Regions from separate parts of the Blautia sp. MCC269 genome, predicted to be linked through region 3. Evidence: riboswitches for the same ligand, from Rfam matches in the RefSeq annotation. Region 3 holds a riboswitch; each other region holds the start of a gene.

Region 1 (7,264 bases), on a different contig from region 3:
TTATTTCCAGACCTTGGGGAGACGATCCCTGTACTTATGAAGGTAGATGAAGTCCGGAATATGGGAGGACGCTTTGCCTGGTCAGGAGGCCTTTATCCTGCAGGAGAATTTTCTCTCCGGAATATTGATCAGAATAAGTATCAGCTCATTAACAAAGAAACTGGAAAAAATATCACGGAGATGGACGAGGAACAGGCTTTTCATGAGATTCATGAAGGTGCCGTTTACATGCACGACGGAGATTTTTACCAGGTTGTAAAAATGAACCTGGAAAGTAAGATTGTGGAAGCTGTGCCCTTTCATGGAAATTATTACACAGTACCTGGAAGCGAGACCAATATCCGCATCATCCACAGACATAAAAAACAGCAGTGGGAGAGAAGTGAATTTTCTTTCGGAGATGTAAATATTGCAGATTTTGTATACATGTATAAAAAAATGCAGTTTCATAATCACCAGAACTTAGGTTTTGAACAGCTCACGAAACCGCTTTCCAAGAACTACGACACAGAAGCTGCCTAGCTCAGACTTCCTGAAAATGTAGTCAGACAGTACCGCAATCTTTTACAGCCGGACAGAAATGGTTATTATGTAAGAAATAACCACTTTGAAGGTCTGATGTTTGCATTGAAAAATGCGGCTCTGATGGTGACAATGACAGAAGATTCTGATCTTGGAGTGGCCATGTCCACCAATGCGCTGGAACTTTCCGGAAGCACTTCTGAGGAGGTTTCTCTCTATTTTTACGATCGTTATGTAGGCGGTCTTGGATTTGCGGAAAAGATCTATGATCTGATCCCAAAGGTGACAGAACAGGCTATCCGCATGGTTTCCGGCTGCAGGTGCAAAAACGGCTGTGCAGTGTGCATCGGAAACGACAGACTTGATCGGAATGTGATCCTGTGGGGGGCTGAAAAATTTATCTGAAGAATCGGAACTGACTGTACAGAAAACGAGAAATACTTCTTATCCGGATGAAAAGAATGCAAAATGGGATCGATCCAGGCAGCGGGAATTCACATTATCTGATCTGAAGGAGAAGTGGGATTTATTCTGCAGTCGGGTTAAAGAAAACAGCAATACATTTGCAGGATTTTTCTCCATGGTATCCGGACTGGAAGTCAAAGACTCCTCTCTGATCCTCTATCTGAGAGATCCGTTTTATGCAGAATGGGCCAATATGCTGGAGAACCGAACAGGAATCTCCAATGTGCTCAATACTTACGTTTTTCTTCCGGGAGATTTCCGCTTTGCGATCCTTACAGATGCAAAGAAGCCGGAAGATACGCTGAAAAGAGAAAAAATGATGCGAAGATATCACACTCTGAAAAAGGATGAAACATATGGAACTGAATGATAATCAGAAAAAAGCTGTTCTGGATGAACATAACGCCTGTCTGGTCCGTGCAAATGTAGGAAGCGGAAAGACAACGGTTCTCATCGAAAAGATCCGTTATCTTCACCAGCAGAAAAAAATCCCCCTGGAAAATATGATCGTTCTGACCTTTACAAATAAAGCAGCCAACGAGATCAGAGAAAGGCTGAAGATCCAAAATATAGAAGAAAACCCCTCGTCTCTTTTCTACGGAACATTCCACGGCATTGCCCTGAAGCTCCTTCAGGAAGTGCTTCCCATAGAAGAACTTGGCTATACAAAAGATTTCCAGGTCTGCCTGCCTGAGGAAGAACTGGAACTTGCCAACCAGCTGATCCGCCAGCATACACTCAAAATCAAATATAAAAACCGTCTTCGAAAAAGACTGGATCAGAAAAACCGGGCGGCCACATCCAGACAGCCCGGATACCAGGACGATTTTCCGAAACTGGTAACTCTCCTTACAGAAGAAAAACGGAAACAGAACAAAATGAGCTACGAAGACCTGCTGCAGAATGCTACGGAACTTCTAAAAGCTCATCCCCATCTTCTTCCACAGCTGAAATGGATCATCATTGATGAAGTACAGGATTGCGATGAGCTGCAGTTTGAGTTAATCCGACAATTAAAGAAACCGGAAGTCGGGCTTTTTGCAGTGGGCGATCCCAATCAGGTGATCTACAGCTGGCGTGGAAGTATGTTCAATATTTTTTATAAATTCCGTGAATTGTATCACGCAGAAGAACTATCCCTTCCTGTAAATTACCGTTCTTCCCAAACGATCCTGGCAGTTTCCAGAAGATTTCAGGAATCCGGTGATTCTCTTACCGGCGTACAGGAAGAAGGAGAAAAAATCTCTGTCAAAAATCACTATGATCCTTTTCAGGAAGCAGAGTATCTGGCAGACAAGATTCGTTCTCTTCACGAAAGCGGTGTCCCCCTCACAGAAATCGCAGTATTTTACAGACTTCAGAGCCAGTCAGAGATCCTCTCAAAGGTTCTGGAAAAACATCAGATCCCATATGAAATCTCTCAGAAGAAAATCATTCAGGATATTCCGGTTCTTGCCTGGTTTCTTCATATACTGCGTTTTTTAAGTAATCATGAGGATCTTACCAGCGGAACTTATGTCCTTTGCGACAAAACTTTCGGGGAAGGATGGACCTCAAAAAAGGCCCGGACAGAGATTCTGAATTTTACACAAGGGAGCGTATTTCTCTCGAAATCCTTACTTTTTCAGGCCATGTGGGAGTATCGGGACACAGGCTCCGACTACATAAATCTGTGGGAACAGCTTTCTCTGGAAAAATATCTCCGACCGTCTTCCAGCGACTATAAAGAAAACCGGAGGCAAATCCTTTCCCTGTTAAAGAAAATGGAATCCTATCACAGTATCAGGGATTTTCTTAATGATCTTGTACTGAATGGCATGGAACCGGAAAAAGATGCGGTTTCCGGAGAATCTGTAAAACTGATGACGCTCCATGCCTCCAAAGGGCTGGAATTCGATCACGTATTTATCATTGGTGTAAATGATGGGCTGATTCCGTTGAACAGCCGTGATGCTTCTACAGAAGAGGAAGAGAGGAGACTGTTTTATGTGGGAATGACAAGAGCAGGGAAATTCCTGGAATTATCTTTTTACATCAATCCCGGAACTGTGCGGGTATTTCCAGGTCCAGGTCGCTACCTTTCCAGTCTTCCGGAAAAATATCTTGCCCATCCGGCAGATGCCACAAGAGATACAAAAGAAGCTGCCCGGCACCTTCAGGACCTGAAAAAGATGATCCTGGAAGAAAAACTCCGAAAATTGGAAACACCGAAGCAACTTGTAGAACATCCCAAATACGGTCGTGGAACCATTATCTCCGAAAACGAAGATACCATTGTGATACAATTTGATGATTACGGCGAAAAAGAAATGCTAAAAGCCTTTTCACAGTTGAAAAAAATTCCAAACAATAATTGACAAATTTTCCGTATAAATATACACTAAAATTATTAAAAAAATAAACACGGGCAAAGCAGCCGAAAGACTGTGGCGCAAAGCTATAGGGCCTGTAAAATGGCAGCCAGTTGTATAATTCAAAAGCACTATAGTTCTCTCTGTCTGAACATGGTGCTTTTTTTATTTTACCCCGTGGAGAGGATCAACATGAACAAAAGAGCAACTGGAGTAATTTGGGGAATACTGCTTATTATTTCAGCTGTATATCCGGTAAGTGCATCTGAAATTTCCAAATCTGAAACGCCCAATTATAAAATCGCATTCTATGCCTTCGACTGTTATCATATGCAGGACGAAAACGGGAAAAGAACCGGCTATGGATATGAAATGATGCAGGATGTATCCAAGTATTTGCAATGTACCTTTTCTTATGTTGGATACGATAAAACAGCTTCTCAATGTGAAGAAATGCTTCGAAACGGGGATGTGGATATTTATACTGCAGCAAAGAAAACACCCCAGCGTGAAGAGGAGTTTGCATTTTCCACTCATCCGGCTATTACTTCGTCTACCTGTATGAATGTAAAAGTTGGAAATAACAGGATCGTACCTGGGGATTATTCTACTTATAATGGTATCCGCATCGGATTTCTGAAACGCCATACATACAATGACTCATTCCTGGATTTTGCCAGAGAAAAGGGCTTTGACTGTAAGAGCATATATTATGAGACACCAACAGAACTGACCAACGCACTGATCAATGATGAGGTAGATGCGTTGGTAAACAGTTATATCCGCATACCGGAAGAATAAGGTATAAGGTGAAAAATATGAGATCGACCGACAATTACAACCGAACAAAGGCCATGCAGGAGTATGCATCCGCTATTTTGCGGGAACTTCCCATGATCGATCGTGTAAAAAACAACGAAGAACTGGATGGCGCAATTTACGAAATGCTGCAACTGCTTGGAAAATGCAGTGGTGCCGATCGAGTATATATTTTTGATAAAAAAGAAAAGAACCGAAAAGAATACTTCTGTCTTCAGTGTGAATGGAAAAATGAGGACGACATATTAGAAAAAGAACAGTTATTTTCAGAAATCGCGGTAGAGGATATTCCACATTGGACAGACGAACTGAAAAAAGGATTGACGATCCAGATTACAGATCGTGAAGAACTTTCTCCTATGGAACAGGAATACAACCTGATGAAGAAACATCACACATATTCCCGCGTCCTCGCACCTATTTTCAGCAGAGACCATTTAAGCGGATTTATCGGAATGGATCATTTTATAAAGGAATCTCAGAACTGTTTATTCATCAGCTTGCGTTCGTAGGTGCTCATCTGAATACAGCCACGGAAAATCTCCGTATGTTTACGCTTCTGGAAAAAAATCTTGAAAGCATGGAAAAAGAGGAGTTTATAGCAATTGATTACCTTGCCACAGATAACAACTGGCATCTTTCCAGGTTTATTGTCCAGTCAAGAACGGAAGATGGAACAGCCAGACAGGTTCTGCTTGTAATCCGCGTGATCAGTGAGGAAAAAAGGCGGGAAAAATATCTCATAGATGATGTACCTTTTATCAGGGAGCAGGAAGTATCAGAGACAACCGCGGAAATTCCGTTCTTCAAACTCAGGCCATCCAGAATCATAAAAACGCTTCTGATCGCAGAAGATAATGACCTGAATTATGAGATTCTGGAAGAACAATTGGAAATGTACGGCATTCACTGTGTCCGGGCAGTAAATGGAAAAGAATGCGTACAGCTTTTTGAGGGGGCTCCATCCGGAACATATGATGCCATTCTCATGGATATGCAGATGCCTGTGATGAATGGTCTTGACGCAGCCAGGGCAATCCGAGCGCTTCCATTCCCGGAAGCAAAACAGATCCCGGTCATCGCATTGACTGCCAATGCCTATCTGGAAGATGCCCAGAAATGTAAAGAAGCAGGAATGAACGACCATATGTCCAAACCTGTACAGATAGAACAGATCATCCGGACTGTGGAGAAATGGATGAAATAACCGATATATCAGATGCCAAATGCGTACGCCCGCTTTACATACAGATCCTTCCATGGTAAAATTTCATGAGAAATAACCGAAACGGAAGGATCTGTATTATTATGAAAAATCTGGAAGAATTAATGACACAGGGAAGGATCAGAAGAGAATCCCGCAGAGATGAATTTGTACGAAAAAGTCTTCTTTCTGATGAATTTCTTGATCTTATTCAGAAAAACAAGAAACCGTTTGATCTTATGATGTCGTATTACCAGTGTGCGATCATGGAGATTGAGACAAAATTCCGTGTACTGGATCAGGAATATTCTCTGGAATACGACAAGAACCCCATCGAAGCCATCAAAAGCCGTGTGAAATCTCCAGAAAGTCTTGCCAAAAAGATCCGGCGCAAGAATATCCCCATGAGTCTTACCTCTATTGAAGAAAATATCAAAGACATCGCCGGTGTTCGGGTGATCTGTTCCTTTCCCGACGATATCTAATATCTATGAACTGGAAGAAAGTTTTCTGAAACAGGATGATATCGTTCTCATAGAGAGAAAAGATTATATCAAAAATCCCAAGCCAAGCGGATACCGGAGTCTTCATCTGATCGTGCAGGTTCCGATGCCATTCAGAGTGCGGAGCTTGACAACCGCATGCAGGAGATACGTAACCAGCTGCTTAACTGAGCTTCCAGCCTTCTGCTTTTTCGCGGATTTTTACAAACTGCTGATACTTTCCTTCCTTACGTATCAGTTCTTCATGTGTACCACATTCAGCGATCTGGCCATCCGCTACAACCAGGATCTGGTCTGCCTGCTCGATCGTGGAAAGGCGGTGTGCGATGGTGATGATGGTTTTCCCTCTGGTAAGTTCTGTTATGGCATTCTGGATCAGATGTTCATTTTCCGGGTCAACACTTGCGGTCGCCTCATCCAGAAATTTCCGGTATTCATCTGCTGAAAATATCCAAGAGAAACTCTTTTCAGTGCATCACCGATAGCCAGCCTGTCTCTGGCGATCAGTTCATAACTGATGGCCTCCTGAAATTTCGCTCTGAGATAATCAAAGAGAAATCGAAAGAAGATCAGCATGCCAACGGTATAGGCAGCTACCATAATGGGCATGGCTGCAAAATATTGGAAAAGAATGAAAATACAAATCCGATATACAGTTTTCCTTTAAATTCCCCGCACCAGTTTATAATACGCCGGATGGTTTTAAACATAAGCGTTTTCCTCCTTTTTGGCAGATGATACCGCCCATTCACGGGCTCCGATATGAGCTTTCCACATATCCAGATATAACGGGCAGGAATCAAGAAGTTCTTCCTGGCTTCCCTGTGCCACAATAGAACCATTTTGCAGCACAACAATATTGTCTGCCTGTCTGATCGTAGAAAGACGGTGTGCAATCACAAGCAGGGTTTTGCCCTTTGTCAGAGCTGCAATACTTTGCTGGATCTTATCTTCGTTTTCGGGATCTGTAAATGCAGTAGCCTCATCTAAGATAACGATGGGAGCATTTTTCAGAATCATCCGTGCAATGGCAATCCGTTGTTTTTCTCCCCCTGAAAGCTGTTTTCCCGCTTCACCGGCCGGAGTATCATAGCCTTTTGGAAGTTTTTGGATAAATTCTTCGCACTGTGCCGCCCTGGCAGCTGCTTTTACCTCATCATCCGTAGCACTTGGGTTTCCCAGCCGGATATTTTCAAGGAGAGAACAGCGGAAGAGAAAATTATCCTGTGAAACAAAGCTTACATATTCTGAGATCTGTGAAAGAGTCATGTTTCTGACATCCACACCGCCAATGGTAATGGAACCATCACTTACGTCCCAGAATCTTGCGATCAGTTTTGCCACGGTTGATTTTCCACCGCCGGAAGGACCTACCAGTGCGGTAAAGCTTCCTTGTGGAA
Region 2 (7,264 bases), on a different contig from region 3:
ATGAGAAACTCCAGAAATAATGCAGATGGCAGGCGAATTCGCTACTATGCCATGAAAGCAGATGAGGGAATCCTGCCCATGGCAGATATCCGCAGGGAAAATTTTGAGCAGGATGTCCGATTTGTCAGCGACCGGGGAAAAGTACGGTTCGAGAGCCGGGGCTGGAAGAATAAAGTACATGCGGTAAACAAAAAACTGTGCGCGATCCTGGATATCTACAAAAAATGCGGTTATGTGACAGAATACGAGCTTTTACGAAATGAACCGAGATCTCTGGTGAGAGGAGTGGAGATCCTGGGAGAGATCAAAAAGGTAGAACTTAGAAAAAAACGGGAAACGGAAACATCTGCGGAAAAAACTGCAGAAGAGAAATGATTTGTGTTATAATCTCCACAGCAAACAAAAGAAAGGAGACGGGAAAGGGCGGAGTGTGTAAGGGAAAACACTCCACAGAGTAACTGAAAACAGTATAAGATAAACAAAGGAGTAAAAATGAGCGAAAAAACAAAACCCCAGGTAACTGCGGCAGATGACGATTATTCCATGGAAGCAGTGCCGGAAAGTGCGAGAAAAGGTTTCCGCAGCATGTTTTTTGTAATGCTGGGATTTACTTTCTTTTCCGCAAGCATGAGTGTCGGCGCGAAACTTGGAAACGGACTGGATCTGAACGGATTTGCGGCAGCCTGCGTTATTGGCGGCGTGATCCTGTCTGCATACTGCGGAATTCTTGCGTACATTGGTTCTGATACAGGAATGAGCATGGATCTTCTGTGCAGAAGAGCTTTTGGAAAAAAAGGTTCTTATCTTTCATCACTGGTACTTGGCCTCACACAGATCGGATGGTTTGGTGTCGGTGTTGCCATGTTTTCCATTCCAACTGCAGAATTACTGGGAATCAATAAATGGGTTCTGACAATTGTGGCAGGTCTTCTGATGACCATTACCGCAGCCACAGGAATGAAAGCGCTGGAGATCGTAAGTACGATTTCCGTACCGCTGATCGTGATCCTGGGAGTATATTCCATGGTGACGGCAGCAGCAGACGGCGGTGGCCTGGCAGCAGTATTTAACCAGTCTGTGGGATCGATTACTTTATTTACCGGTGTCGGATATGTAATCGGATCTTTTATTTCCGGTGGTACGGCAACACCGAACTTTATTCGTTTTGCGAAGAATAACAAGGTTGCTGTATGGACAACTGTGATCGCATTTTTCCTTGGAAATACCCTGATGTTCTGTTTCGGAGCTATCGGTGGTGCGTTCACAGGAAAAGATGATATCTTTTATGTTATGATAGCACAGGGACTTGCGATTCCGGCGATCATTGTGCTGGGAGCCAATATCTGGACAACCAACAACAACGCACTGTACACCGGCGGACTTGCAATCTCAAATATCACCAATGCAAGAATGAAGATTGCTACCTGTATTTCCGGTGTGATCGGAACCGCACTTGCGATCTGGTTATACTATAATTTTACAGGATGGCTGAATATCCTCAACTGTGCCCTGCCACCTATCGGCATCACAGTAATTCTGGACTTCTTCCTCCGACGTGACAAATATAAAGAAAAAAATGTACCGCTGCAGACAGCCAACTGGTTTAATCTGGCAGGTGTTGTGGCAGGTGCGGTGGCAGCCAATCTGATTCATGCAGGAATCGCGGCAGTAAATGCCATGGTAGTGGCAGCAGTATTCTATCTGATCGGATTTGTGGCAACAAAACAGAAATAACCTTCAAAAACCGGCGAATGTATATTTTTGCGAACAGCTATTGAAATGATCGTAGATAATGAGCTATAATTGCTATAGAAAATAACTATGATCATAAAAGGCAAAACAGCTGAAAGACTGTGACGCAAAGCTATAGGGCCTGTAAAATGGCAGCCAGTTGCATAGATTTAAATGTAAACATGCACTATAGTACAACGTAAAGATACTATAGGGCATGTTTTTTATGCTCTGCGTTTATCAGCAGAGCATCAGCTAGGAGCAGAAATGTAGAAAATAAAATACGATAAAATACGAAAATTAGATAAAATCGTATTCCTTGCGCTGGGGCTTATTCTGATGGCTTTGGTTATCCAGATGGCTATTTTGAACTGGATCAACAACAAAAATACGGCGAAAATGTCAGAGGTACTGTTGGACCGGGTAGTCAATGTAATTGAGAAGAACGAAGATAACGAGAAAAATATGATTACGTCGCTGAAAGAGGACTATATTGTACGTGCCAAAGCAGTTGCCTATATTATCAATGCGAATCCGGATGCTGAGAAAAATGTAGATGAGCTGAAAAAGATTGCGGATCTTATGTCTGTAGACGAAATTCATCTGTTTGATACTACGGGAAAAATCTACAGCGGTACCATACCGGAATATTACGGCTACAATTTTGATTCTGGAGATCAGATGGAATATTTTAAGCCAATGCTGGAAGACAAAACGCTTACTATGTGCCAGGATGTCACACCGAATACTTCCGAGGGAAAAAAGATGATGTATGCCATCACCTGGGATGAAACCGGTACCCGTATGGTTCAGGTTGGGATTGAACCGGTGCGGTTGCTGAATGAAGTAAAGCAGAATGAGATTTCTTCTATCGTAGAGAATATGCCTGAACCGGAGAGCCTACAAGGATGATCTGAACGGAATGTCCCTTGCATCGGAGTTTGTCTATGCTGCTCTGGATGTAAATGGATTGAAAGGGATAAATGATACACTGGGACATAATGCCGGTGACGAGCTGATTCAGGGCGCAGCGGGTATGGATGCACATATTACAAAGCCGGTCAATGAAAGTAAATTAAAAGAATGCATGGTGCGGCTGCTTGCAAGCAGGTAAGATATAAAAAACATAATGTTTCACGTGAAACATATAAAAGAAGTTCGGAGAAATCCGGGCTTCTTTTTTGCTCAGAGAGGTCAGGTAGCGGAGTGGATTATGAATGTGGTATAATAAAATAAATCATCAGCAAAACAGAACAGAAGGGAGAAAAATTATGAGCAAAATTGTAAATATCACATCAAGAGAAGATAAGGATCAGAAACTGCAGGATATTGCCAATTCACTGGAAGAGCTGAAAGACGTTATGGCAGAAGTCATTGATGCATATGAGGAAGATCATGCAGACAGCCGGAAAATGGATACGCTGACAGAAGCGCTGGACGCACTGGAAGATGCTTACGAGGCAGTGAATGATGTGCTGTTGGATGAATTATAAAGAGGGCGGCCTGAATTATGCAGTATAAAGTAATCAGAATCGAAGAGGATATGGATTTTGGATGCGAAGAACGGCAGCCTGGAGAAAGGCTTATGTCGGTGGTGATACTGGAAAGTGAAGATGGACGGGAAATCAGTCTGAAGCATGATGATGAACGTTTGTATGAAAGAGATATCAACGAAGGAGATATCGTTACGCTGGATGAAAATCGTGAGATCTGGAAAGTTCAGGCATGAAAACGTTTGCAAAAAAATGCTGATGGATATTCTTGACAGTTCCGGTAGGAAAAAGTAAAGTATAACGTGGAAATGAATGAAAGGAAATATCTGAGGCATGAAGAAAAAAGCATTTAAAGCAGCCTTTCCGTATACGTTGCCTATCTGTGTGGGCTTTCTTTTTCTGGGAATGTCGTATGGATTTATGATGCGAAGCAAGGGATTTTCCTTTGTATATCCGTTGTGCATGAGCTTTTTTATTTACGCAGGTTCCATGGAATTTGTTACGGCAAATCTGCTTTTGTCAGCGTTTAATCCGGTGTATGCATTCTTTTTGACATTGATGGTAAATGCAAGACATCTGTTTTATGGAATTTCCATGCTGGAGAAATATAAGAATACAGGATGGAAGAAGTTTTATCTTATTTTTGGAATGTGTGACGAGTCATTTACGGTCAACTGTACCGTAGATCCTCCGGAAGATGTGGACAGAGGATGGTTTATGTTCTTTGTCAATGCACTGAATCAGTTTTACTGGGTGGCTGGTGCGACTTCCGGTGCACTTCTGGGGTATGTGATCCATTTCAATACAAAAGGCATTGATTTTGTTATGACTGCGCTGTTTGTAGTTATGTTTATCAATCAGTGGGAAGAGGCAGAAGATCATAAACCTGCACTGGTAGGTGTTGTATGCTCTGTAATCTGCCTGATACTCTTTGGAAGTGATAGTTTTATCCTTCCGGCAATGGCATCCATTATTTTATGCTTCCTGGGAATGAAGAAGTATGGGGAGAAAAGAAAAAAAGAGTGTATACAGGAGGGATAAAGAATGACTATGACAATAACGCAGCAGATTATAACCGTTGCTGTAGTAGTTCTGGGAACTATGACAACGCGATTTCTGCCGTTTATCATATTTCCGGAAGGAAAAGAACCACTGGCTGTGATTACCTATCTGGGAAAAGTATTGCCTTATGCAGTGATTGGATTGCTGGTAGTGTTCTGCTTAAAAGATGTGCCGGAAAGTACTCACTTTGGATTGCCGGAATTGATTGCCATTCTGTTTATTGTGGTGTTACATAAATGGAAGAAGAGCACGCTGCTCAGCATAGGCGGTGGCACGGTACTTTATATGGTTCTGGTGCAGACAATATTTGGGTAATCCGGAATCCGCAGAAATTATAACGATGATAAGATATGAGATAATGTATGGAAAATATGTTATTTCATGTCTTTTTTTGTTTAAATGGCAAATTGAGATGATATCTGCTGGTTCCAGGTGTCTGAAATACCGGTGGTTGGGTAAAAAATGATAGTGTACGCATTGTGCGTACAAATGTATTTTTGACTTACTGAAATATACGAGGATTTTTGCTCTTTTTTATTACTTTTTAATCGAATGCGGATTACGAATATCCGCTTGACCTAAATTAAGGAAGTCCCCTGCGGGGGTGTGAAAAGCAATAATGGTGTATTTTTCGGATGTTGTTTCGGGCACCGTTCCGGGTGCATGTTACGGAAATAACAAAAATGAGTATCTTTTGCAATAATATTGAATAAAAAAGCAGAAAGATGGGACATGAATTTACACCATAAACACGACTGTTACAAGAGTTTACATAGTGTATCTGAAATATCATAAAATGTGAATAAATTAACACATATTCTTGCGGATATACTCAAAATATAACCATACTATATTGACAAAGACAAAAAGAAATGATAATATGTGACCAGAACGAAATGAGAACGACAGAAATTTATGTAATGAAAAAATAAAAGATAAACACGAAAGGGGTATCTTGAAAATGGCTGAGATTAAGAAAATGGGTTACTGTGTAAACGGTGAGTGGAAAGAGTCAAAAGCAGAGAAATACATGGATGTTACAGATTCCAGTACAGGTGAGGTAATCGCACAGGTTCCTTGCTGTACACCAGATGAAGTAGAAGAGGCAATTGCTTCCGCACAGGCTGCATTCCCGGAATGGTCCTCACTTTCTCTTGCAAAGAGACAGCAGTATATGTTCAGATGGAGAGACGTTCTTTATGCTCATAAAGAAGAACTTTCCGTACTTTGCGCAAAAGAGCTTGGAAAGAACATCAAAGAGGCAAGAGGAGATGTTCAAAAAGCGATCGAGCCTACAGAAGAGGCATGTGCACTTCCGACAATGATCCAGGGCGATGCTGCAATGCAGGTAACTACAGGATATGACACAGCTACATATCGTAAACCACTTGGAGTAACTGCTGGTATTGTTCCGATGAACTTCCCTGCAATGATCCCATGGGGCTGGATGGTTCCGCTTTCCATCGCATGTGGAAATACAGTAGTACTGAAAGCAAGCTCTCAGACACCGCTGACAGCTATGAGAATCATGGAGCTGTTCTATACAGAGGGTGGATTCCCGAAAGGTGTTGTAAACCTTGTAACATGCAGCCGTGTAGAGGCTGATATCCTTCTTACAGATGAGAGAGTAAAGGCTGTTACATTTGTAGGTACAACAGGTGTTGGTAAACAGGTATATTCCAAAGCAGCAGCTCATGGCAAACGTGTTCAGGCACAGTGTGAGGCAAAGAACCATGCACTTGTACTTGAGGACTGCAACCTTGAGGCTACTGTTAATGCGATCATCAACTCCACATATGGATGCGCCGGTATGAGATGTATGGCTCTTCCGGTTGTATGCGTGCAGGAGAGTATTGCAGATGAGTTTGTTTCCCTCCTTAAGAAAAAAGCAGAAGCCATGAAACTTGGATGTGCATATGATGAAGCTACAGATCTCGGTCCTGTAGTAAATGCAGGCCATAAGGAGAAGATCTGCAACTGGATCCAGAAAGGTATCGATGAGGGCGCAGAGCTTGTACTTGACGGACGTAATGTAGTAGTTCCGGGATATGAGAACGGATTCTTCGTAGGACCGACAATCCTTGATCATGTAACACCTGAGATGACAGTAGGAAACCGCGAGATCTTCGGACCGGTAACCTGCATCAAACGAGTAAAAGATTATGAGGAAGGTATTGCGATCATGAATGCCAACCCATTTGCAAACGGTTCCTGTATCTTTACACAGAGCGGATATTACAGCCGTAAATTCGCTATGGAGACAGACGGCGGTATGGTAGGAATCAATGTAGGTATCCCGGTTCCGACCGCATACTTCCCATTCTCCGGAAATAAAGATTCCTTCTTCGGTGATCTGCATGTTCTCGGAAAAGACGGATATCGTTTCTTCACAAGAGCAAAAACAGTTACAACACACTGGTTCGATGAAGCTGCCGGAAAGAGAAAAGTCGGCACATGGGAAGGAAGTACTGAGGCATAAGAAAGCTTCGAAAATAAATCCATGACACTGTAAGGCAGACCATGTAAAGTCTGCCTCTCAGATAAAATCCTCTAATGAGATGAGCATATTCAAAAACGGTGCATCTGCTGAACTCCTGGCAGGTGCACTGTTTTTGCCTGGCTGAATATCTGAATGGTTTTGCGGCGGATCATAAAAAAGTGTATCGGTGACAGAAATAAAGGATGTCACCGATACACTTTTTTGGTGCGTATGTTTTGTGCGTATGCTACCGGACTGGCGTATCTTACGGTATGCGGCTCATGATGAAAAGATCAGTCGATCGTCATAACACGGATGCCGTGTTCCTGGCAGAAATTATCGTATTCTTCCGGAAGTGCCTGGTCGGTTACGATGGCGTCCAGTTTTTCCATTGGAGAATAGGTCATAAGTGAGATCCGGCCGAACTTGGAATGGTCAGCAAGAAGGATCATGCTGTTGGCGTTCTCTGCAATGGCTTTCTTTGTGATGTATTCTTCGG
Region 3 (7,264 bases):
CTGGAGTTGTTTACCGTATCCATCCCCGGCGGCGTCAAAATCAGTAATGATGACCCGGAATACTCTTTCAAATATGTTTCAGAACAATTTGCAAATATGCTCGGTTACGCAACACCAAAGGAACTGTTGGACGCTTCTGGCGGTAACATTATCGGCCTTGCTCATCCGGACGATGTGAAGGTCGGACTTGCAGATGCATTAAATCAATATACTCATTCCGATCATTATGCTACTATTTACCGGATACGCTGTAAGGACGGTACATACAAATACATCGAAGATCGTGGACAGAAAGTGATAAAGGAAGACGGAACCATTGAACATTGGAATCTCATGCTGGATAAAAATGACTTCATGCACAAATCAATTGCCTTGGAAAGTGAAAAGAAAGCAAATAAAAGCAAGTCTGATTTTCTCTCCAGGATGTCTCACGATATGAGAACCCCGCTGAATGGAATTATCGGATTGCTGAAGATTGCTGAGAAACATTTTGATGACAGGGAATTGGTCCTGGAAAATTTCAGAAAAATGCAAGTAGCTGCAGACTACCTATTGTCTCTTATTAACGATATCCTTCAGATGAGCAAGATTGAAGATGGAAATGTACCTCTGACGCAGGAAATCATCAACTTTAAGGAATTAAGCCAGGATGTTCTGGCTATCATAGAACAGCGGGCAAAAGACAGAGGAATCCAGATGCAGTTCTGTTCAAAAAAAGAAGGGCTTCGATATCCTTTTATTTATGGAAGTCCGGTGCATTTAAGACAGATATTTCTTAATATTTATGGAAATTGTATTAAGTATAACCGAATTGGCGGCAAGATAAGAACTGTATCAGATTATACAGAAGCTGTTGACGGAATTACGACATATGAGTGGACCATAACTGATACTGGCATTGGTATGAGCAGGGAATACCAGGAGCATATATTTGAGCCGTTTTCGCAGGAAAGAGAGGATGCAAGAAGTACACAGCAGGGAATTGGACTGGGAATGGCGATTGTAAAAGGTCTGATTGAAAAGATGGGTGGAACTATTGAAGTTAAAAGCAAAGAGGGAGTTGGCTCAACCTTTATCATCAGGATTCCGTTTAAACTTGCTCCCGCACTAGATACAGTAAAGAAAACAGCGGCACAGATGGATATCAGCGGATTAAACTTATTGCTGGTGGAGGATAATGAACTGAATGCAGAAATTGCGGAAACGCTGTTGTCTGATGAAGGTGCAAATCTGACAGTTGCAGAAGATGGACTGCAGGCAGTCAGAATGTTCCAGGAGAAACCGGAAGGTTATTTTGACGCAATTCTGATGGATATCATGATGCCTGTAATGGATGGGATTACTGCGACAAAAACAATCCGGTCACTGAAACATCCAGATGCTGAGACGATCCCGATTATTGCCATGACAGCAAATGCATTCAGAGAAGATAAAGAAAAGTGTCTGGCAGCAGGAATGAATGCTCACTTGGCAAAGCCTATAAAAATTGAAAACATAAAGAGAATTTTGTGTGAATATTGTGTGTAGTGGTTGCAACTTCTCAAATCCGTATACCTATTTTTCACGTTGTGTAGGATATTATAACGTAAATGTAAAACTGGCAGGTATTTCTGCTGAATAAGACAGCAAATATGAATTAAAAGGTCATGGCAGAGCCATGACTTTTCTTTTATCCTAATTTTCCCTATTATCTACTATCCCCAATCTCCTCCACGCATTTTCGGTACATCTGATGAATTGCTATTTCCACGACTTCTGGTATAGTCATGTAACTGAAAAGAGAACTTCAGAAGGGAGAAATGCAATATGAGAAAAAAGCAGGACATCATGTGGGAGCAAAGTACGCTAATAACAAAGCAAATACAAGCAATAAAAATGGAATTCCCTAAACCAGAACTCCACTTTATATTATTTCTTCAATAATATCTTCGTATAAAAAAATGTCTCCCCTGGGGCACATCTTTGAGAGGTGCGGGGAGTCCTGTTAATATTATTATATGTATAACAGATAATAATATCAATGTGCAAAATAGCCCAAATTCATCCTAATCCCTGACAATGCAACCTGACATACGCAAAATACACAGATTTTCTATCCAACATTATTGACGTATGAAAAACTTCGTGGTATTTTATTTTTGATAAAAATGGAAATTATTTCAGGGCAAACCTGCTGAAAGGCAGGGACGCAAAGCCAGAAGTGGCTAAAATCAGTGTGATGTTAAAGAAATATAGTAGGGACGCTGGCAGGTTTTGGAAGGTGTCCTTTTTTGTATGCAAAAATGGATAAGAAAACTGGCAGGGATAGGTTCTCTGTATACAGATAAAAGCAGGATAACGAAGCATGAAACAGAGTGAGGATTTTTATAAAATGGGAAATTATGAAGACAAAATATATTCTTTAAGTGAGACTGTACCGGGACAGACACAGACCATGTCACAGGCAGTACAGAAAACACTGGAAAATAATGGCGGAGTAGGCATAATGACAGGATATTATGACCAAAACCTGTCTGTTTTATCTGTGAGCAATCTGCTGTTACATAGTACAGGATATACATTCGACTCTTTTATGAAGCAGACAAACGGCTCGTTGAAAAACTTCTTTTATGACGAGGAAGATAGACTGGAGCGAGACCGTTTTTTGCAGCTTCACGGAACAGGGGAAGCACAGATCCTTACAGCAGACGGTACAGTGAATAATGTACGGCTTTGTAAAGAGGATGCGACAGATGAGGCGGGCAGACAGATATGGGTTATGTCCGTACAGGTCAACTGGGATCATGTAAATCTGGCACTGCTCAATGAGGCTATCTGTTCCGGCTTCTGGTATTTTGACTGTGACGAAAACAGTGAGATTGTGAATGCAAACTGGAGTCATGAATTCCGAAAAATGCTTGGCTATCATGACACTCTGGACTTTCCGAATAAACTGGAATCCTGGTCAGATCTTCTGCATCCACAGGATAAAGAAAGAGTAATGGTGCAGCTTCAGGCGGCAATTAAGGATAAGACGAACCAGATAAAATACCAGGTAGAGTATCGTATGAGAATGAAGGATAATCAATACCAGTGGTTTCGGGCATCGGCAGAAGTAATACGCCGTCTGGATGGTTCTGCCAGTAGGATTGCTGGGATTTTTATTAACATTGATGGGGAGAAAAAAGAAATCATGCAGGCACAAAAATCTGCTGCTTTCCACCGGGCTTTTACGAAAGCAGATCTGTGCGAGTATTATGTGAATCTGGAAGCGAATACTTTTGATACCTTTAAGGTTGAACCGTCCCTGATGACAGTCTTTGAACAGAGTCATACATGGGATGAACTGATCCGGCATTTTGTGGATTCCTATGTTGTGGAGAAAGATAAGAAGGCGGTATCCTCTTTTTACGACCGTGGTTATATTGCAGAAAGGCTGAAGGGTCTGGAAACCGAATTGGCTTTGGAGTGCCGTATCACTCTGAATGGAGAAGAACGATGGGTCCGTAATGTGATCATACGCGGCGAGATAGAGGATTCAGAATATGCCATGATCTTTCTGCGGGATATCACAGAGACAAAGGTGGAGAGTGCACGGCATCTGCAGATGGCAGCGGATAATGCTTCCATGGAGCAGCTGATCCAGAGTATTGTGCGTCTGGTTGACCGTTTTGTTGTCTGTGATCTGGAAAATGACAGATATGAATTCTACAATCTGAATGGACAGATGATATATAAACCTCTGGGATTTTATCATGATTTTCAGATGCAGGTTCTTGAAAAATATAAGACACTGGAACCATTGGAAGCTATAGATATCCTGATAGCCCCGGATAATATTCGGAAAAAACTGAAAAGTGAAAATGATATTTATAAGTTTGAGTATTGCAGCCAGGATGAAAAGACTTATAAGATCGCTTCTTACATACCCCTGGAATGGGAGGATGGAAAACTGGTAAAAGTATTGCTGGCATCCATGGATGTGACACAGGAGAAAAAAGCAGAGATTGAATCCCGTCAGGCACTGAAAGAGGCTTACCGTTCTGCAGAAAATGCGAATCGTGCGAAAACAGAATTCCTTTCCAATATGTCCCATGATATCAGGACACCAATGAACGCCATTGTCGGTCTGACAGCGATCGCAGGAGCAAATATTGAGAGTCAGGAGAGAGTTATTGAATGCCTCAGCAAGATTACAGAATCAAGCCGCCATCTGCTGGGGCTGATCAATGAAGTGCTGGATATGGCACGTATCGAAAGCGGAAAAATGACGCTGGCACAGGAAGATTTCAATCTGTCAGAACTGGTGGATAATCTTATTACGCTTACGAAACCGGTGCTTGATGAACATAAACATAATTTTGATATACATATTAATCACATTGAACATGAGGATGTCTGCGGTGACAGTCTGAGGATTCAGCAGGTATTTGTGAATCTGATGAGTAATGCGATCAAGTATACACCGGATGGTGGGAATATTATTTTTTCCATAGAGGAAAAGCCAAATGGATTTTCAGAGCTTGGATGCTATGAATTTACGATTGAGGATAATGGAATCGGTATGTCACCGGAATTCCAGAAAATCATGTTTGATCCTTTCAGTCGCGCAGATGACCACCGGACAACCAGAGTTCAGGGAACTGGTCTGGGAATGGCGATCAGCAGAAATATTGTTAATCTGATGAATGGTAATATTAAAGTGGAAAGCACCTTACATAAGGGAACCAGAATTACGGTAACGATTTACCTGGAGCTTCAGGAAAAAGAAAAAGCACAGGACAAAAATCTGATGAATCTTCCTGTTCTGGTTGTGGATGATGATAAGACATGCTGTGAAAGTACAGTTGCCACACTGAAGGAAATTGGTATTATGGGTGAATGGGTTCTCTCTGGCAGGGAAGCGGTTGAGCGCTGTTATGCACGGCATGAGTTGAAAGATGATTACTTTGCTGTTATTTTAGACTGGAAGATGCCGGAGATGGATGGTATAGAGACTGCCAGACAGATCCGGAAACGGATAGGAAAAGAGATCACCATCATTGTATTAACATCTTATGAATTCAGCGAGATTGAAGAAGAAGCAAAGGCTGCAGGTGTAGATGCTTTTATTGCAAAACCGCTGTTCCGTTCCAGGCTGACGGCAACATTGCGGCAGTTTACTTCGGACAGAAAAGAAAAAGCAGCAAGAAATTATCTGCAGAAGCTGTCAGAAGCAGATTATACAGGAAAAAGAATTCTGGTGGTTGATGATAATGAGTTAAACAGAGAAATTGCTGTTGAAATTTTACAGATGACAGGGGCAGAAGTGGAAACAGCAGAAAATGGAAAAGCTGCAGTTGAAAAAGTGGAAGTTTCTCCGAAAGGCTTGTATGATCTTGTTTTTATGGATATCCAAATGCCTGTCATGAATGGTTATGAGGCAACCGCAGCGATCAGGAGCCTTCCGGGTGAACAGGGAAAATTGCCGATCGTTGCCATGACTGCCAATGCTTTTGCAGAAGATGTACAGCTGGCAAAAAACACAGGCATGAATGGACATATCGCAAAACCGCTGGATATGAATAAGCTGAATGATGTCCTGGAAAGCTGGCTGTAATTGATTCCCGATTATTGAATTAATGTTTTTAGCAGGAAAGAATGAGGAAAATACGAGTATGAAAAAGGCAAAACATTGTCTGATAGCTTTATTGTCAGGGGTGCTTGTAGCAACTACTGTTTTGTCTGGCTGTGGACAATCTGAAAAAGCAGTATCTAAAAATGATGATCACCTTACTGTGTATCTGTGGGAAAATCGTTTAATGAAAAATATTGTACCCTATATCTATGAGCAGTTTCCGGATCAGGATATTGAGTTTATTACCGGCAACAATGATACCGATTTATACAGTTATTTTGAAGAACATGGTGAACTGCCGGATATCATAACTGTACGTCGATTCTCAGGAACAGATGCACAGGATCTGGAGCCGTATCTTATGGATTTTGCTTCTTATGATGTGGTTTCCAGATATTACTCTTATGCATTGCAATATTATAAAAACTCAAAAGATGAGATTCAGTGGCTTCCTATCTGCGGTATGCCGCAGACGATCATTGCCAACAAGACATTGTTTGAGCAGTTCGGGATCAAGATACCGGAAAATTATAAGGAATATGCACAGGCGTGCCAGCAGTTTTATGATAATGGTATAAAACCTTATTCTCTGGATCTTGCAGAAGACTGGTCTGCTCATGAGGTGATCCAGACCGGTGCAATTGGTGAATTCATGAGTCTGGATGGAATCAAATGGAGAAGTTCAGCTGAAAGTTCATCAGGGGATATCGCGTTTGATGACACATTATGGGAACGTATTTTTTCAGAAACCAATACATTTTTGAAGGACTCACATTTTACAAGTGATGATATTAGCGTCGATATTAATACTGCAGCGCAGATGTTCCTTGAGGGAAAAGCAGCAATGTTTCATGGTTATCCGGCACTTATGCAGGAATATCAGGAACAGATGGATGCAGAATTAACCCGTATACCGTTTTTTTCACAGATTTCGGATGAAGCTTTTATAAATATGACCCCTTCTCTGAATATTGCATTCAACAAAGACCTGGAAAAAGATCAGGAAAAACTGGACCTGGCATTCGATGTCCTGGATCGTATGATTTCAAAAGAAGGACAAACGCTGATTGCAGAAGGAAAGGGTGTAATTTCATTAAATGTAGATGTTCCAAACATGATGGAAGATGTACCTGGCCTTGAAGATGAAATTAATAATAATTCTGTTTATATCCGATATTCTGCTCAAAAATCATTTGATGCCAGCCTTAAGGCTGTTCACGGATTATTGTCAGGGGAAATGGATGAAACACAGGCTTATGATGCTTTTCGCAGCACAATGAACAGCAAGGATTCAAAAGAAGAAACCACAGTTAATTTTGAAAACGAATATGCCATTTCGCTAAATGATAAAAACGGTCGCGATGCGGCATCTTCTATTTTAACTACGATCAGAGAAGAAAATGATGCTCAGCTGGCTTTGGTACCATATTATTATTTTACTTCTTCCATTTACAAAGGGGAGTGCACCGGCAGCCGGGTTGCTTTGATGACAGCAAAGAGTTCAGATACACCATTATATCTGGCAAAAATCAATGGCAAAGAGGTTTATGAACTTGCGGAGAAATATCTTGCTGATTCTGATGAGAAATTTCATGTAACCAATAAATATGAATTACCAATTGCATCCGGTATGAAAATAATCGTCAGTCAGGAGGAAAACGGATTCTC

Evidence for each region. Region 3 has a riboswitch for cyclic di-GMP ahead of GPK88_RS01745 (response regulator). Riboswitches for the same ligand answer to the same signal wherever they lie in the genome.
Region 1: another riboswitch for cyclic di-GMP. It lies ahead of GPK88_RS14150 (substrate-binding periplasmic protein); the one in region 3 lies ahead of GPK88_RS01745 (response regulator).
Region 2: another riboswitch for cyclic di-GMP. It lies ahead of GPK88_RS04325 (hypothetical protein); the one in region 3 lies ahead of GPK88_RS01745 (response regulator).

The regions. Positions count from the first base shown of each region.
Region 1 is NZ_WQQE01000039.1:257,381-264,644, forward strand. It holds gene GPK88_RS14140 (DEAD/DEAH box helicase) at 1-522, shown strand, start outside; gene GPK88_RS18920 (Zn-binding domain-containing protein) at 619-927, shown strand; gene GPK88_RS18925 (hypothetical protein) at 1,103-1,357, shown strand; gene GPK88_RS14145 (ATP-dependent helicase) at 1,344-3,344, shown strand; cyclic di-GMP riboswitch class I at 3,384-3,459, shown strand; gene GPK88_RS14150 (substrate-binding periplasmic protein) at 3,531-4,139, shown strand; gene GPK88_RS14155 (hypothetical protein) at 4,157-4,669, shown strand; gene GPK88_RS14160 (response regulator) at 4,738-5,364, shown strand; partial or broken gene GPK88_RS18930 (GTP pyrophosphokinase) at 5,487-5,973, shown strand; partial or broken gene GPK88_RS18935 (ABC transporter ATP-binding protein) at 6,028-6,285, opposite strand; gene GPK88_RS18940 (hypothetical protein) at 6,240-6,473, opposite strand; gene GPK88_RS14175 (ABC transporter ATP-binding protein) at 6,567-7,264, opposite strand, start outside.
Region 2 is NZ_WQQE01000011.1:31,366-38,629, forward strand. It holds gene GPK88_RS04315 (hypothetical protein) at 1-375, shown strand, start outside; gene codB (cytosine permease) at 493-1,734, shown strand; cyclic di-GMP riboswitch class I at 1,824-1,899, shown strand; gene GPK88_RS04325 (hypothetical protein) at 2,071-2,643, shown strand; gene GPK88_RS04330 (diguanylate cyclase domain-containing protein) at 2,654-2,845, shown strand; gene GPK88_RS04335 (hypothetical protein) at 3,003-3,224, shown strand; gene GPK88_RS04340 (hypothetical protein) at 3,242-3,460, shown strand; gene GPK88_RS04345 (AzlC family ABC transporter permease) at 3,558-4,265, shown strand; gene GPK88_RS04350 (branched-chain amino acid transport AzlD family protein) at 4,275-4,601, shown strand; gene GPK88_RS04355 (CoA-acylating methylmalonate-semialdehyde dehydrogenase) at 5,248-6,765, shown strand; gene GPK88_RS04360 (DeoR/GlpR family DNA-binding transcription regulator) at 7,059-7,264, opposite strand, start outside.
Region 3 is NZ_WQQE01000006.1:68,026-75,289, reverse strand. It holds gene GPK88_RS01750 (hybrid sensor histidine kinase/response regulator) at 1-1,527, shown strand, start outside; cyclic di-GMP riboswitch class I at 2,154-2,259, shown strand; gene GPK88_RS01745 (response regulator) at 2,372-5,578, shown strand; gene GPK88_RS01740 (ABC transporter substrate-binding protein) at 5,637-7,264, shown strand, end outside.